One region of the Micromonospora sp. NBC_01412 genome, then DNA from elsewhere that is predicted to be linked to it. Evidence: riboswitches for the same ligand, from Rfam matches in the RefSeq annotation. Region 1 holds a riboswitch; the other holds the start of a gene.
The links. Region 1 has a riboswitch for S-adenosylmethionine ahead of OG617_RS11360 (aminotransferase class V-fold PLP-dependent enzyme). Riboswitches for the same ligand answer to the same signal wherever they lie in the genome.
Positions count from the first base shown of each region.

Region 2: another riboswitch for S-adenosylmethionine. It lies ahead of OG617_RS30575 (ABC transporter substrate-binding protein); the one in region 1 lies ahead of OG617_RS11360 (aminotransferase class V-fold PLP-dependent enzyme).

Region 1 covers NZ_CP109528.1:2,488,100-2,495,472, forward strand. Annotated here, with positions in the region: gene OG617_RS11340 (AI-2E family transporter) at 1-831, opposite strand, end outside; gene OG617_RS11345 (GroES family chaperonin) at 973-1,320, shown strand; gene OG617_RS11350 (hypothetical protein) at 1,459-1,626, shown strand; gene OG617_RS11355 (PrsW family intramembrane metalloprotease) at 1,645-3,150, opposite strand; SAM riboswitch class IV at 3,175-3,294, shown strand; gene OG617_RS11360 (aminotransferase class V-fold PLP-dependent enzyme) at 3,342-4,613, shown strand; gene OG617_RS11365 (FUSC family protein) at 4,621-5,880, opposite strand; gene OG617_RS11370 (metal-dependent phosphohydrolase) at 5,947-6,609, shown strand; gene OG617_RS11375 (DUF4031 domain-containing protein) at 6,884-7,156, opposite strand; gene OG617_RS11380 (FAD-binding oxidoreductase) at 7,192-7,373, shown strand, end outside.
Region 2 covers NZ_CP109528.1:7,013,278-7,020,650, forward strand. Annotated here, with positions in the region: gene OG617_RS30545 (ABC transporter ATP-binding protein) at 1-219, shown strand, start outside; gene OG617_RS30550 (RNA polymerase sigma factor) at 274-855, shown strand; gene OG617_RS30555 (hypothetical protein) at 852-1,661, shown strand; gene OG617_RS30560 (endo-1,4-beta-xylanase) at 1,799-3,193, opposite strand; gene OG617_RS30565 (amino acid ABC transporter ATP-binding protein) at 3,359-4,108, opposite strand; gene OG617_RS30570 (amino acid ABC transporter permease) at 4,105-4,911, opposite strand; gene OG617_RS30575 (ABC transporter substrate-binding protein) at 4,992-5,885, opposite strand; SAM riboswitch class IV at 6,164-6,275, opposite strand; gene OG617_RS30580 (TetR/AcrR family transcriptional regulator) at 6,369-7,046, opposite strand; gene OG617_RS30585 (HelD family protein) at 7,137-7,373, shown strand, end outside.

The DNA of each region.
Region 1 (7,373 bases):
CAGCCGGACCAGGAAGCGCCAGATCCGGCTGCCGTCGCGCAGGAAGAAGAAGGTGGCGAAGAGCACCAGCACTATGCCGGTCAGCACCTCGGCCAGGGTCGCCGCGGTGGAGACGGCCCCGCTGGTGAACTTCTCGGTGTTGTTGTTGATCCAGGCCTGCGCCTCGTCGATGTACCGGGTGAGCTGGCTGTCGGACAGGTGCAGCGGGCCGGTCTTGAGCCAGTCCTGGATCTGCCGGACGCCCTCGGACGACTTCTTGCTCAGCTCCGGCACGCCCTTGATGAACTCGTTCACCACCAGCGTCAGCGTGCCGATGACGGCGGCCAGGCCGCCGACCAGCACCACCGCCGTGGCCAGCGAGCGGGGCAGCCGCGCCCGCAGCAGCCAGCCGACGGCCGGCGCGAGCAGCGCCGAGAGCAGCATCGCGATGGCCAGCGGGATGATCACGATGCTGATGGTGGCGACGATCTTCAGCAGCGCCCAGAACACCACACCGATGACGATCAGCCGCCACGACCAGGCGGCGGCGATCCGCAGGCCGTGCGGCACGTCGGCGTCGTCGCGGCTGGCGGTGGAGTTGTGCAACGCGGCGGGCGGCTCAGCCCCGACCACCGTCGCCGACGGCGGGGCGGCCGGGCCCGGCGAAGTGGGGGAAGCCACCCCGGCCTCGCCGGAAGAGTCGACGCCGGCCGTCGCCGCGATGCCCGCCGGCCCGCCGGCCCGGCCGGTCGGGTCGGCGCGGGCCCGCCGCACCGACTCCCGGCCCGACTCGTACGCGCGGCGGAGCCGTCCGCGTACCCGCTCGAAGCGGCTCAAGCGCACCTCCCGCATCAGAATCGACCTGCCCGCAGGACAGGGGGGACAGGATACGTCCGTCGCCCCAGCCTAGGGCGGTTCCGCCACACATTGCCCCGGCCCGCATCCGCGTAACCACCAGCGGGACGGCTCGGCCGGACGCGGTACCGTTCCGGCGTGACCGTCGACCAGAACCTCGACTCCGGCCTGCCGATCCGTCTGCTGCACGACCGCGTGCTGGTGAAGGTGGACGGCAGCGAGGGTGAGCGCCGTTCCACCGCCGGCATCGTGATCCCGGCGACCGCCGCTGTGGGCAAGCGACTGGCCTGGGCGACCGCCGTGGGCGTGGGGCCGCACGTCCGCTCGATCGTCTCCGGCGACCGGGTGCTCTTCGACCCCGACGACCGCTCCGAGGTCGAGCTGCACGGCCGGGGATACGTCCTGCTGCGCGAGCGGGACGTCCACGCCGTCGCCGCCGAGCGGATCGAGTCGGAGGCGAACGGCTCCACCGGCCTTTACCTGTAACGCCCCCGGTAGACCCTTCCGCACTCCTCCCCGGGTCCGTCCCGGCTTCTCGCCGTCGTCCACCCCCGGTCGGCGGCGCGTCGTTTGCGGCTGCCGACGACGGGAAGCCAGGCACGTCCAGCGCCCTGGGGAGGGATCGTGCCGGTATTCGTGAAGAAGGTGTTCCTCTGGGGAAGCGTCGCGTTCCTGATCTACTTCGTGGCGTTCCGGCCGGACAGCGCGGCGCAGATGTGCAAGGCGATCGGGGCGGGCCTGATGGCGATGGCCGTGGGCATCGGTGACTTCCTCACCGGCGTGATGACCTGACCGGTCGGCCCACCCCCGTCAGGCGGTGCCCGGCGGCCAGGGGGCGGCCGGGCGGGGGCCGTACCAGCCGGGCGGGCCGTAAGGCCCCGGGTGGGCCGGGGGCGGCGGCGGGGCGAGCACCACCGGGATCGGCACCACCGGCTCGTCCGGGGCGTCGACCGGCCGCTGCGACCCGTCGGGGAACCGCAGGTGGTAGCGGTGACCGTCCCAGCTCCCGACCGGCACCTGCGGGTCCCGGCCGACGAAGAAGGACCGGTACGCGGTGATCGCGCCCAGCAGTTCCCGTTCCTCCCACGCGGTCCGTTCCCGGTCGGCGGGCCTGCGATCGAGCCCTCGGTGCATCCCGTCGCGCAGCAGCGCCAGCCTGGTGGCGGAGAACTGGTACCCGCGCATCGCCTTGAGCCCCGGGTCGCCGGCCACCCGCCGGGCCCAGGTCCGGGCGGCGTGCCGCCGGCCCAGGCTGCCCAGCGCCGCCACCTCCGGCGGGGTCAGCCACCCGGCCCGCACGTAGTCGGGCAGGGTGCGCTCGGTCAGCCGCCCCTCCCAGCCACGCAGCCAGACCGCCAACCCGACCATGCCGAAGAAGATCGGCACCATCACCCCGAGGTAGCCGTACAGGGCGACCATCGCCTGCCCAGTGGCCTGGGCCAGCGACGGCAGCAAATTCCAGGTGCCGTGCAGCATCATCGCCAGCAGCAGGCCCGCGACCGGGGCGAGGAAGCGCACCCGACGGTCGGCGGTCCGGGCGGCGATGCCGAGGCCCACGCCGGTCATCGAGGTGAACAGCGGGTGGGCGAAGCCGAACAGCAGGATCCGGACGATGAAGATCGCGATGACCTGCTGCGCCCCGGTCGCCGGACCGTACTCCTCGACGCCGGAGGCGTAGCCGTAACCGCCCAGGTAGAGGATGTTCTCCACCATGGCGAAGCCGACCGCCGACAGCCCGCAGTAGACCAGGCCGTCGGTGATGCCGGACCATTCCCGGCGGCGGAAGATCAGCAGCAGGATCGGGCCGAGCGCCTTGGTCAGCTCCTCGATGAACGGGGCGACCAGCACTGCGGTCAACGCGTCGGGCAGCCCCCAGTCGGCGAACCGGACGGAGAAGAACTCGTTGACGGTCAGCGAGGCGGCCGTGGAGACGAACGCGCCCCAGGCGAAGCAGAAGATCAGATACTGCAACGGCTCCGGCTCGTACCGGTCCAGCCACAGGAAGCAGGAAACCAGCACCGGCACCGGCAGGATCGCGGCGATCACGCCGATCAGCAGCGCCTGCGGCCCCAGGTTGGAGCCGAGCGTGTAGAGCATGTAGACCGCGCACGCCGCGATCAACAGCACCGCCACGGCCACCACCAGGACCACCACCAGGATCCGCAGCCAGCTCGGCCGGCGCTGCGGCATCCGGAGGGCGGCCCCACCGGGCTGTGGAGGGAGATCGTGCGGGGTCCACGGCGACGCGGCGCCGCCGGGCGGGGTGTCGGCCATTACATCAGCGTAGTCATCCCCCGCCGACCGTTCCGGCCGCATCGGTCGACCGTTATCCTGTCGTCAGGTCACGAGCGCCAGCGTCAAGCCCCGGCTTGCTGGCCGGCAACCCTCGTCGAGTTCGCGGTGGGGTGCCCCGGGTGATGACCGGGCCCAGCCCCGTCCGGCGCTGGGCAAGCGCGGACCCCGTCCCGGTGGTGTCACCTGGGGTCCCCGGACCCGGAGGTCGGGCCATGACCGTCACCCTCGTACCCTCGCTCACGCCGCCGCCCGCGTGGACCGTGCCGGCGTCGTCGCGGCCGCTCGACGTGCTCGGCGTGCCGGGCCAGATCAACCTGGACTACGCGGCCAGCGCGCCGTGCGCGCGGGCCGCGGCCGACGCGGTGGCCGAGCTGCTCCCCTGGTACGCCAGCGTGCATCGCGGCGCCGGCGCGCTGTCGCGGCGCTGCACGCTGGCGTACGAGCGGGCCCGGCAGACGGTCGGCGACTTCTTCGGCGCCCGCGCCGGCGACCACGTGGTGTTCACCCGCAACACCACCGACGCGCTGAACCTGCTGGCCCGGACCCTGCCCGCCGGGACCACGGTGGTGACGTTCGCCGGGGAGCACCACGCCAACCTGCTGCCCTGGCCGCGCGCCTCGGTGCGGCTGCCGGTGCCGGCCGGCCCCGCCGAGGCGATCCGGGCGCTGGACGCGGCGCTGACCGAGCTGCGCCGGGGCGCCACCGCCCGCCCGCCGGTGCTGGTGGCGGTGACCGGGGCGAGCAACGTGACCGGGGAACGCTGGCCGGTGGCCGAGCTGGCTTGGGTGGCCCGCCGGCACGGCGCCCGGATCGCGGTGGACGCCGCCCAACTCGCCCCGCACGCCCCGGTCGACGTGGCCGCGCTGGACGTGGACTACCTGGCCGTCTCCGGGCACAAGCTGTACGCGCCGTTCGGGGCGGGGGTGTTGCTCGGCCGGGGCGACTGGCTGGACGCGGCCCCGCCGTACCTGGCCGGCGGGGGCGCCACCAGTCACGTCGGGGCCGCCACCCACGACGTGCGCTGGGCCACCGGCCCGGCCCGGCACGAGGCCGGCACCCCCAACCTGCTCGGCGCGGTCGCCCTCGCCTCGGTGTGCGCGGCGCTGGACGGGGCGGACCGGGTCGCGCTGCACGCCCGCGAGCAGGCGCTGCTGGCCCGGCTGAGGGACGGGCTGGCCGCCCTGCCGCACGTGGTGGAGCTGCGCGCCTTCGGCCCGGACGCCCCCCGGGTGGGCATCGCCTCGTTCGTGCTGGCCGGCCGGGACTCGACCGAGGTCGCCGCGGAGCTGGCCGCCCGGCACGGCATCGGGGTCCGCGACGGGCTGTTCTGCGCCCACCCGCTGGCCCGTCGGCTGCTCAACGAGGCCGCCGCGCGCAGTGGGCACCCGGACCTGCCGCCGACCGCTCTGCGGGCCAGCATCGGCCTGGGCAGCACGCCGGAGCACGTCGAGAGCCTGCTCACCGCCCTCGCCGAGCTGGGCTGAGCGCGCCTCAGCCCAGCGGCGGGGCCGTGGGCGGCTTCGGGGCGGGGGTGCTCTCGGCCGGGCAGACGCTCGACTTCTCCTGCTCGCCGAAGGACTGCCGGACCAGCCGGTTGGCCTCCTCCTGGTCGATGCCGGAGGTGACCAGCAGGTCGCTGGCGGTGGTGCGCACCTGCGCGATCACCACACTGCCGGAGAACCCGACCCCCTGCGCGTACGCCCGGCCGGCCTCGCTGACCGCGCGCAGGGACCGCTCCCGGGCCTTCTCCGGTTCCGCCCCGACGGCGAACTCGTGGCAGAGCAGCCGGACGGCCTCGGCGAGGTGGGCCACCGCGTCCGGCATCGGCTCCGGCACCGGCTCCTCGTCCTCGATCATCGTCACGGAACGCCGGATCAGGGTCCCGGTGTTGCGCATCGCGCGGTCGATCGGGTCGGCCGCCTCGGCGTAGTGGGTCAACTCGCTGCGCCGGCGCCAACGGGCCGGGGAGAGGATGCTGGTCTCCTTCGCGCCCTCGATCGCCTCGATGAGGGTGCTCAGCTCCTCCTTGTTCTCACGGAGCCGTTCCAGGGCCCGCTGGGCGCTGTTCCGGTCCCGTTTGCGCAGCGCCTCGGCGGTGGCGTCGAGCTGGCCGGCGAGCAGGTCCAGCGCGGGCCGGGCGGCCCGGTTGAGAACCCGCAGCGGGTTCAGCGGAAACAGGACCGCCGTCACCACCAGCGCGATCCCGCCACCGATGAAGGCGTCGATGAAGCGCGGTATCTCCAGGTCCTCGGTGGATGGGCTGAGCGTGACGATCAGCACGGCGGTGGCGGCGGCCTGGATGACGACCGACACGCTCCCGCCGAAGAAGAGGGTCAGCACGATGGACGCCGTCACCACCAGCCCGAGCTGCCAGCCCCCGGTGCCGACGAGGTAGATCAGCAGGTCACCGAGGAACACCCCGACCCCCACCCCGACGATCAGCTCGATGGTCCGGCGCAGCCGCTGGCCGACCGACGCGGCCAGGGCGCCGACCGCCGAGATCGGCGCGAAGACCGGCTGCGGGTTGCCCAGCAGGTGGTGGGAGACGACCCAGGCCAGCGTGGCGGCCAGCCCGGCCTGCACGGCCAGCCCCAGCGCCATCCGGACCCGGTGCAGCCGATCGTGCAGGGTGGCTCTGCTGCGACGGCGCAGCTCCTCCATCGCCGCCGTGACCCGCGCCGAGTCGATGTCGGCCACGCCGTCGTGCAGGCCGGCACGCCGTAGCAGCGACGATCGGAGATCCCGGGCCACGGCCATGGCGGGGACTACCCGCCGTGAGGGCGGTGAATCCTCGCCCACTCCGGCAGACTCGGTCGAATGACGGACTCGGACGGCCTCCGGAGCGCGGCGGAACTGATCGGTCGATGGCGGGCGGCGGCCCGGGGCGCCGGGGCCGGGGACTCATCGGCGCTGACCGACGCCGGGGCGGGCCTGCTGGCCCGCTGGCGGGAACCACACCGGCACTACCACACCGTCCGGCACCTGACCGCCGTCCTCGATGTCGTCGACGCGCACGCCGAGCTGGCCGACGACCCCGACCTGGTCCGGCTCGCCGCCTGGTGCCACGACGCGGTCTACGACCCGCGCGCCGACGGGGACGGCAACGAGCGGGCCAGCGCCGACCTCGCCGACGCGCTGCTGACCGGGGTCGGGGTGCCGGCCGGGGCGGTGGCGGAGGTCCGCCGGCTGGTGCTGCTCACCGCCGGGCATGCGGTCATGGCCGGGGACCGCGACGGCGCGCTGCTCTGCGACGCCGACCTGGCCGTGCTGGCCGGTCCGCCCGACGAGTACGACCGGTACGCCGCCGCCGTCCGCCGGGAGTACGCGCACGTGCCGGAGCCGGCGTTCCGGGTCGGGCGGGCCTGGGTGCTCGACGGCCTGCTGGCCCTGCCCACCCTCTACCGGCTGCCCGTCCTTGCCGCCCGCTGGGAACACCCGGCCCGCGCCAACCTCCGCCGCGAACTCACCACCCTCTGCTGACCCACCCCACCCCACCCCCGTTCCCGCCCCCGCCCCCGCCCCCGCCCCCGCGCCCGCGCCCCGGCCCCGTCCGCGCCCCGCCGCACCCACGCCCACGCCCACGCCCACGCCCACGCGATCTTGCAGTTGTGGCCCGGACGTATGCCATCAAATGCCGCAAGACAGGGGCCGCAAGTGCAAGATCGCGGGGCAGGACGGGGGGCGGGGCGGGGGGCGGGACGGCAGGGCGGGGTGGGGCGAGCGGGGGTGGGGCGGTGGGGGGAGTGGGGTGGGGTTAGGGGGTGGGGTGGGTCAGGTGTTTGGGGCGGCGGAGGCCGGACGCGCGCAGGAGGCGGACCAGTTCGCGGCTGGGGACCACCCGGGCTCCGAGGTGCACCGCCATGGCGTACCGCTCGGCGGGGATGTCGTAGTGGTCGCGGTCGAACGCGCGGCGGGGCGCGCCGAGCGTCTCGGCGAAGGCGTGCAGCTCGGCGGGCGAGACGTCGCTGATCAGATGCGACCAGAGTCGCCCGCGCGCCGGCCAGGCGGGCCGGTCAAGGTACAGCATGGTGGCCAAACTAGCCGGAGGTTAGCCTCTGCTGCATGGTTGCCTCACCCCTCCTCGCCGACCTGCGCGCCGTGCTCGGCGACGATGCCGTCCTGACCGACCCGGACCTGCTCCGGATGCACGAGCGGGACGAGGCCGACCTGTGCGCCTCCGGGACGCCGCTGGTGGTGGTCCGCCCGCACGGCACCGACGAGGTGGTCGGCGTGGTCCGGGCGGC
Region 2 (7,373 bases), 3.6 Mb from region 1:
CCCGCCCGGCCCGACGGCAGCCCCCGCAACACCTGGCCGGCCACCGTCGCCGGGGTGCAGCGGCACGGCGACAACCTGCGCGTCCAGCTCGACGGGCCGCTGTCCGTCGCCGCCGACGTCACCCCGGCCGCCGCCGCGCAGCTGCGGCTGGTCCCGGGCCGGGCGGTGTGGGCGGCGGTCAAGGCCGCCGAGACCCGCGCGTACCCGGTGGGGCACTGACCTGCCGCTGACGCGGACATGCAACAGGAACGCGCCGGCCGGCCATAGTGGGTTGTGACGACTCAGGTACGGCCCACCGACTCCGACCTCTGGGCGGCGGTCGCCGCCGGTGACGAGAGCGCGTTCGGGCTGCTCTTCGATCGGCACCACCGCGCCGTCTACAACCACGCCTTCCGGCTGACCGGCTCCTGGTCCACGGCCGAGGACGTCACCCAGACGGCGTTCCTCACCGCGTGGCGGCGGCGCGGCGACGCCAGGATCGTCGACGGCTCCACCCTGCCCTGGCTGCTGGTCGTCACCACCAACACCGTGCGCACCGAGTGGCGGTCCGCCCGACGGTGGCTGGCGCTGCTGCGCCGGGTGCCGCCCGACCGCCACACCGCCGACGACCCGGCCGACGAGGTCGCCGCCCGCCTCGACGACGAGCGGCGGATGACCCGCCTGCGGGCCCTCGTCCGCCGACTGCCGAGAGCGGAACGGGAGGCCGTCGCGCTGTGCCTGTGGGCCGGCGTCCCGTACCCGGAGGCCGCAGCAGTCCTGGGCGTCACCGAGGCCGCCGTGCGGTCCCGGGTGAGCCGGGCGCGCGGCCGGCTGGCCCGCCTGACCGCCACCGAATTCCCGGAGGGGAGATCATGAACGACATCCTTGACCCGCCGGCCGAGCGGGACCTGCCGCCGGCCCGCGCCGCCCGGATGCGCGCCGACCTGCACCAGACCCTGCGGGGGCGGCCCACCCGATCCGTCCGCCTCCGGCTCGCCGCCGCCACGGTGGCGGTGCTGCTGGCCGGGGTGGGGGTGGCGGCCACCCTGGAGGGGGAACCCGGCGCCGGCGGCGCGCAGGTGCTCGCGATGGGCCGGGCGGAGCTCTCGGGGAGCCTGCTGCGGGCCGCCCGGCAGTGTCTGACCTGGACGAAGGGCGGGGATTCGTCGTTGACCCTCGACGACCTCGCCGTCGCCGTGGAGCGTGGCGACCGGGCGATGGTGCTGTTCATGTCCGATGCCGGATACCTCACCTGCGAGGTGACCCGGCAGGGCGGTGGGGAGCCGAGCGGCGGGTCGAGCCACGAGCGGTGGCCCCGGTCGGACTGGCTGCCCGGCCCGGTGCAGCGGCTCCTGCTCACGTCCTCGGAGCCCAGAGGTGGGGACGTCGCGGTCAGCGGCCGGGTCAGCGCCCGGGTGCACCGGCTGGTGCTCGACCACGGCGACGGGCGGACCACCACCGCCCGGATCTCCCGGGGCGCGTTCGGGCTGGTCACCCACGCCAGACCCGTGACCGGGAGGGCCGAGCTGGTCAGCTACGACGCCGCTGGCGGCGAGCTGGATCGCCGCCCGCTGTTCCGCCCGTCGGACCGGTTCGACCACTGCTACGCGACCCCATCCGGTGAGGTCATCTACGGTCCGGCCGGTACGGACTGCCGACCTGCGGAACGTTGGACCCGGTAGCCGCCGGGCCCAACGCAGGACCGGGGGACCTCACCGGTGGGGGAGCGGGGCGTCCTGCCCCCGGTTGCCACGCCGGGCCCCGGCGTGGCTCCGGCCCGCCGAGGAGGGTACGCCTCGACGGCGGGCCGGACGCGGGGTCAGCTCGCGGTGCAGGAGGGGGTGCCCGACGGCGGGGTGCCGGCGCCCTGGAAGCCGAACTCGGTCGACTGCCCGGCGGTGAGCCGGCCGTTGTAGCCGACGTTGGTGAACCGGACCGTTCCGGTGGTGCCGCTGTTCTGCGCGTTCCACGCGTTGGTGACCGCCGTGCCCGCCGGCAGCGTGACGGTGGCCGCCCAGCCGTTGGTGCCGGACGAGCCGGCGGTCACCCGCACCGTCGCCACGAAGCCCCCGGTCCAGGTCTGCAGGGACAGCGACGCCGTGCAGCCCGCGCCGGGCGGCGGGGTGGTCGGGGGAGTGGTGGTCGGCGGGACGGTGGTGGGCGGGGTGGTGCCGCCGTTCAGCGCGTCCAGCGTCGCGGTGTACGCGGCCTTCTTGTTGCCGTTGCCGTCGAACAGCAGCGGGGTGCCGCTGGCCCGCCAGGAGTCGGTGTCCCGGATGCCCCACACCGAGATGCCGGTGCAGCGGGACACCGCCAGGCACGCCTTGACGACGGTCGCGTACGAGGTGGCCTGAGCTGTGCCGGAGCCCTCGATGTCCAGCTCGGTGATCTGCACGTCGAGGCCGAGGTTGGCGAACCGTTGCAGGTTCGCCTGGTAGTCGCCGGGCACCGGGGACGCGCTGTTGAAGTGCGACTGGAATCCGACGCAGTCGATCGGCACGCCCCGGGCCTTGAAGTCGGAGACCATCGCGTACACCGCGTTGGACTTCGCGTTCTGCCCGTCCGTGTTGTAGTCGTTGTAGCAGAGCTTCGCGCCCGGGTCGGCGGTGCGGGCGGCGCGGAACGCCACCTCGATCCAGTCGTTGCCGGTGCGCTGGAGGTTCGAGTCGCGCCGGGCGCCGTTGCCGCCGTCGGCGAAGGCCTCGTTGACCACGTCCCAGGAGTGGATCTTTCCCTGGTAGTGGGTGGCGACCTGGGTGACGTGGTTGACCATCGCCGAGCGCAGCGCGCTGCCGCTGAGGTTCTGCGCCCAGCCGGGCTGCTGGGAGTGCCAGGCCAGCGCGTGGCCCCGGACCCGCATGCCGTTGGCCTGGGCGTGGCTGACGATGCGGTCGGCGCTGGTGTAGTTGAACTGGCCCTGGGACGGCTCGGTGGCGTCCCACTTCATCTCGTTCTCGGGGGTGACCATGTTGAACTCGCGGTTCAGGATCCCGACGTACGTGGAATCCGACAGCTTGTTCGCCGCCACCGCGGTGCCGAAGTAGCGGCCCTTCTCGGCCGCCGAGGTGGCGAGGGTGGTGCCGGCGCTGGCCGCGGTGGCCAGGGCCAGCACCGTGCCGGCGGCCACCGTGCCGACGGTGGCGGAGATCAGCGCCGCGCGTCGGCCCGGTCGAACCCTGGCGCTTCCGCGGTCGCGTACTGCTGAGCTGCTCATGCCTGACTGCCCTCCGGGGGATCGAAGTCGTCGCGCGGCCGACGACATCAGCGACTTTCGATACAGGTTATCGAGAAGTTTCGGAAAGCTCTAGTCCGACATTTGCCGGTCATACGTGGCCAACGACGCCGAAAGTTTCGGAACCCTGCCGGCGGGGCGGTCCGGTCAGAGCACCTGGGCCAGGAAGCGGCGCAGCCGGGGGTGCTCGGGACGCTCGAAGATCGCCGCCGGCTCGCCGGCCTCCAGCACCACCCCGCCGTCCATGAACGCCACGGTGTCGGCGACCTCGCGGGCGAAGCCCATCTCGTGGGTCACCACCACCATGGTCATGCCGCCCGCCGACAACTCCGCCATGATGCCCAGCACCCCCTTGACCAGCTCCGGGTCCAGGGCCGAGGTCGCCTCGTCGAAGAGCATCACCTGCGGCTGCAACGCCAGCGCCCGGGCGATCGCCACCCGCTGCTGCTGCCCGCCGGACAGGTGCGCCGGCCGGGCGTCGGCCCGCCCGGCCAGGCCGACCCGCTCCAACTGGGCGCGGGCCACCTGCGCGGCCTCGTCTTCGCCGAGCCGCTTGAGCCGGCGCAGCGCCAGGGTGATGTTGCGCAGCACCGTCATGTGCGGGAAGAGGTTGAACTGCTGGAACACCATGCCGACCCGCTGGCGCAGCGCGTCCGGGTCGTCGCCCAGCACGCTGCGTCCGTCCAGCAGCACGTCCCCGCGGTCCGGCTCGATGAGCCGGTTGATCGTACGCAGCAGGGTGGACTTGCCCGACCCGGACGGCCCGATGACGCAGGCCGTGCCGCCCCGGCCGACGTCCAGGCTCGCGCCGCGCAGCACCCGGTTGGCGCCGAAGGCGAGGTGCACGTCCCGCACGCTCAGGCTCACCGGGGTCGTCGTGCCGGTCGCGGTGCTCATCGCTCGTCCTTTCCCGTGCTCGCGCGGGCGGCGGCGTCGCCGGGCAGCGCGTTCTGCCCGGCGAGCGCCAGCGCGCCGTCGTCCTCGGCCGCCGTGGCCGGCCGGCCCTGCCGCAGCCGCCGGTCGATCCAGTTCACCGCGTGGGTCAGCGGCACGGTCAGCGTCAGGTAGAGCAGGCCCGCCAGCAGCAGCGCCGACTCGTTGCCGGTGGTCGCCGCGTGGTCCTGCCCGATCCGGAACAGCTCCCGCTGGCTGGCCACCAGGCCGAGGAAGTAGACCAGGCTGGAGTCCTTGATCAGGGCGATGAGCTGGTTCACCCAGGCCGGCAGCACCCGGCGGACCCCCTGCGGGATGATCACCAGCCGCATCGCCTCGCCCCAGGAGAACCCCAGCGCCCGGGCCCCCTCCAGCTGGGCGGCCTCCACGCTCTGGATGCCGGCCCGGAAGATCTCCCCGATGTACGCCGCCGCGATCAGCGACAGCGCCAGGATGCCCAGCGGGTACGGGTTCGGCCCCCACACCTGCATGCCCAGCGGTGCCAGGCCGACGCCGATGAGCAGGATCGTCGCCGCCGCCGGCAGGCCGCGGAAGACGTCCGTGTACACCCGCGCCGGCCAGCGCAACCACCGGGTACGCGAGATGCCCGCGACCGCCAGCAGCATGCCCAGCAGCGAGCCGAGCAGGGCGGCCGAGACCGCCAGGATCAGCGTGTTGGGCAGCCCGACGGTCAGCATCTCGGGCAGCGCCGCACGCATGGAGTCCCAGTCGAAGAAGGTCTCCCACAGGGTGCTCAGTGGATCCATCAGTCGTCTTCCCGTCCGCCCCGCTCGCTGGTCATCTGTACCGTCGGCCCGGCGTCGCCCGTGCCGTCACGCCCGCGTACTCAGGACGACGCCGACGGCGACGGCGCGGCAGACCCGGACGGGGCCGCCGCCGATGCGCCCGGCACCGGCACCGAGCCGCTGCCCGGCTTGAAGTCCGCCGGGACCGGCCGGCCCGGGTAGTACTGCTCCTGCAACCGGCTCCAGGTGCCGTCGGCGATGACCTCGTCGAGGCCCTTGTCCAGCGCCGCGCGCAGCGCGTCGTTGCCCTTGGCCACCGCGTACGCGGTCGGGGTGGGGCTGAGCTGCTTCGCGGCCACCGTGATCTTCCCGCCGCTGTCGGCGGCGGACTTCTCGCCGATCTCGGCCGGGGCGATCCAGGCGTCGGCGGTGCCGGCCCTGAGCTGGTTGAGCGCGCCGTTGTAGTCCGGCACCCGCACCGGGTCCAGTTTCTGGCCGGTGGCGTAGTCGTCCTGCACGGTGCCCTGCACGACCACCACCCGCTTGCCGGCGAGCTGGTCGAACCCGGTGATCGGGGAACCGGCCGGGACGTCCAGCCCGAAGTAGCCGAAGTCGTAGCCGTTGCCGAAGTCGACGGTCTTCTTCCGCGCCTCGGTGATGGTGATCGAGGAACTGCCCACGTCGAACTTGCGGTTGTTGACCTGCGACAGCAGCGCGGAGAAGTCGGTGCCGACGAACTCCACCCTCAGGCCGATCTTCTCCGCGACCGCGGTGAGCAGGTCGTTGTCGAAGCCGGTGAACTTTCCGTCCTTCAGGTACACGTTCGGCGGCGCGTCGGTGAGGGTGCCGGCCCGCAGCACGCCGGGCTGGACCAGGCCGTACGGGTTCTCGGCGGCGGCCGAGGTGTCGTCGCCGCAGGCGGTGAGGGCGGCGGCGCCGACGACGGCCGCGACGCCCAGCGCGGCGAACCTGGTCAGGGCAGGGAGGAATCGCACAGGTGTCTCCTGGGATGAGGGCGGCGTGCGGACGGCACACCGTCGGACGCGGCACGCCGGTGGGGCACCGCGGAAGGGGCTGCTACGGAAGAGGGGAGGCGCTCAGCGCGCCGCGTGACGGCGACAGCCGTCGCTGCACACCCGCATCAGGTCCACGTGCCGGCGCCTGATCAGCGCGGGGCGGGATGGTGACGCGGCCGGTGCCGAGCGGGCGGCACCGAGCAGGACGCAAGGACGAGCAGACATGGTTCTCCAAGGTCGGTGTTGACCTGGGGACCAGGCCACGCTTGCACCGGTGACACTCCGGTGCCTGGTCTTCACCCGGGGCACCCCACCGCGGAGGAGGGTTGCCGGCCAGCGAGCCGGGGCTTGACGCTGGCGCTCATGACCTGGGGGGAGCCTAGCAACGGCACCGGGCCGGGCGTCCAGTCGTTATGACCACGCTCACTCCGGCGCCACGTCGGACACGGCCCTCGCCGAGGTTCAGCCCCGGTACGGGGCCAGGCCGGCGCCGAGCAGCGTGAAGGCGTGGTCGGCGGCGGCGACCGCCTCCGGGTGTGCCCGCGCGGCGGTGCGCCCCTCGGTGAGACGGCGCCAGTTGTCCCGCGCGAGCACCCGCTGCGCCGCGACGATCTGTGCCGCCGCGAGCCGGCCGGTCAGCCCGTCGGGCCGGGCCCCGGCCACCGGCCGTCCCCGCTCGTCGCGGCGCGTGCCGGCGGCGTCGTCGAGGGCATCGGCCAGCGCCGCCTCCTCGGCGGCGGCGTGCCCGGCCAGCCGGGCGGCGAGGCTCGGGGTCGAGAAGACCATCCCGTGGTACGCCAACACCCGCGGGTCGTCGTTGAGACCGGTGACCGGGTCGTGGCGGTCCAGCCCGTCGAGGAAGTGCCGGCGTAGCGCGGCGAGCGGCGCCTCGCCCGGGTGTCGGCCGCGCACCACCCGGGCCGACTCGCCCCGGTGGTCGGCGATCCGGTGCAGGACCAGGTCCTCCTTCGTGGCGAAGTACTTGAACAGCGTCGGCTTGGAGACCTCCGCCGCCGCGGCCACCTCGGCGACCGACACCCGGTCGAAGCCTCGCTCGACGAACAGCGAGATCGCCGCCGCCGAGATCGCGTCGTGGGTGCGCTGCCGCTTGCGTTCGCGCAGTCCCTGCTCTCCGGTCACGCGGACCAGGCTATCAGCGACCGATACCAGGTCAATTTCATAACTGAGTTAGAGTGTTAACCCGGTTAAGTTATTTCATCGGAGGTTGCCATGGACGACCGGGTAGACCGGGAACTCGCGCGGGAGCAGGCGCACCTTGCCGCGACCCGCGCCGCGCTCGACCGGATGCGCGACACCGCCCGGCACCGGGTGGCCACCGGCGCGGACGTGGCCGGCGACCGGTGGACCGCCGAGACCCTCGGCCGGATGCTGCGGACCCACGCCAAGGAACTCGCCGAGGAGCCGGACGCCCCGCCCTACTTCGGCCGCCTCCGGTTCGGCGTCGCC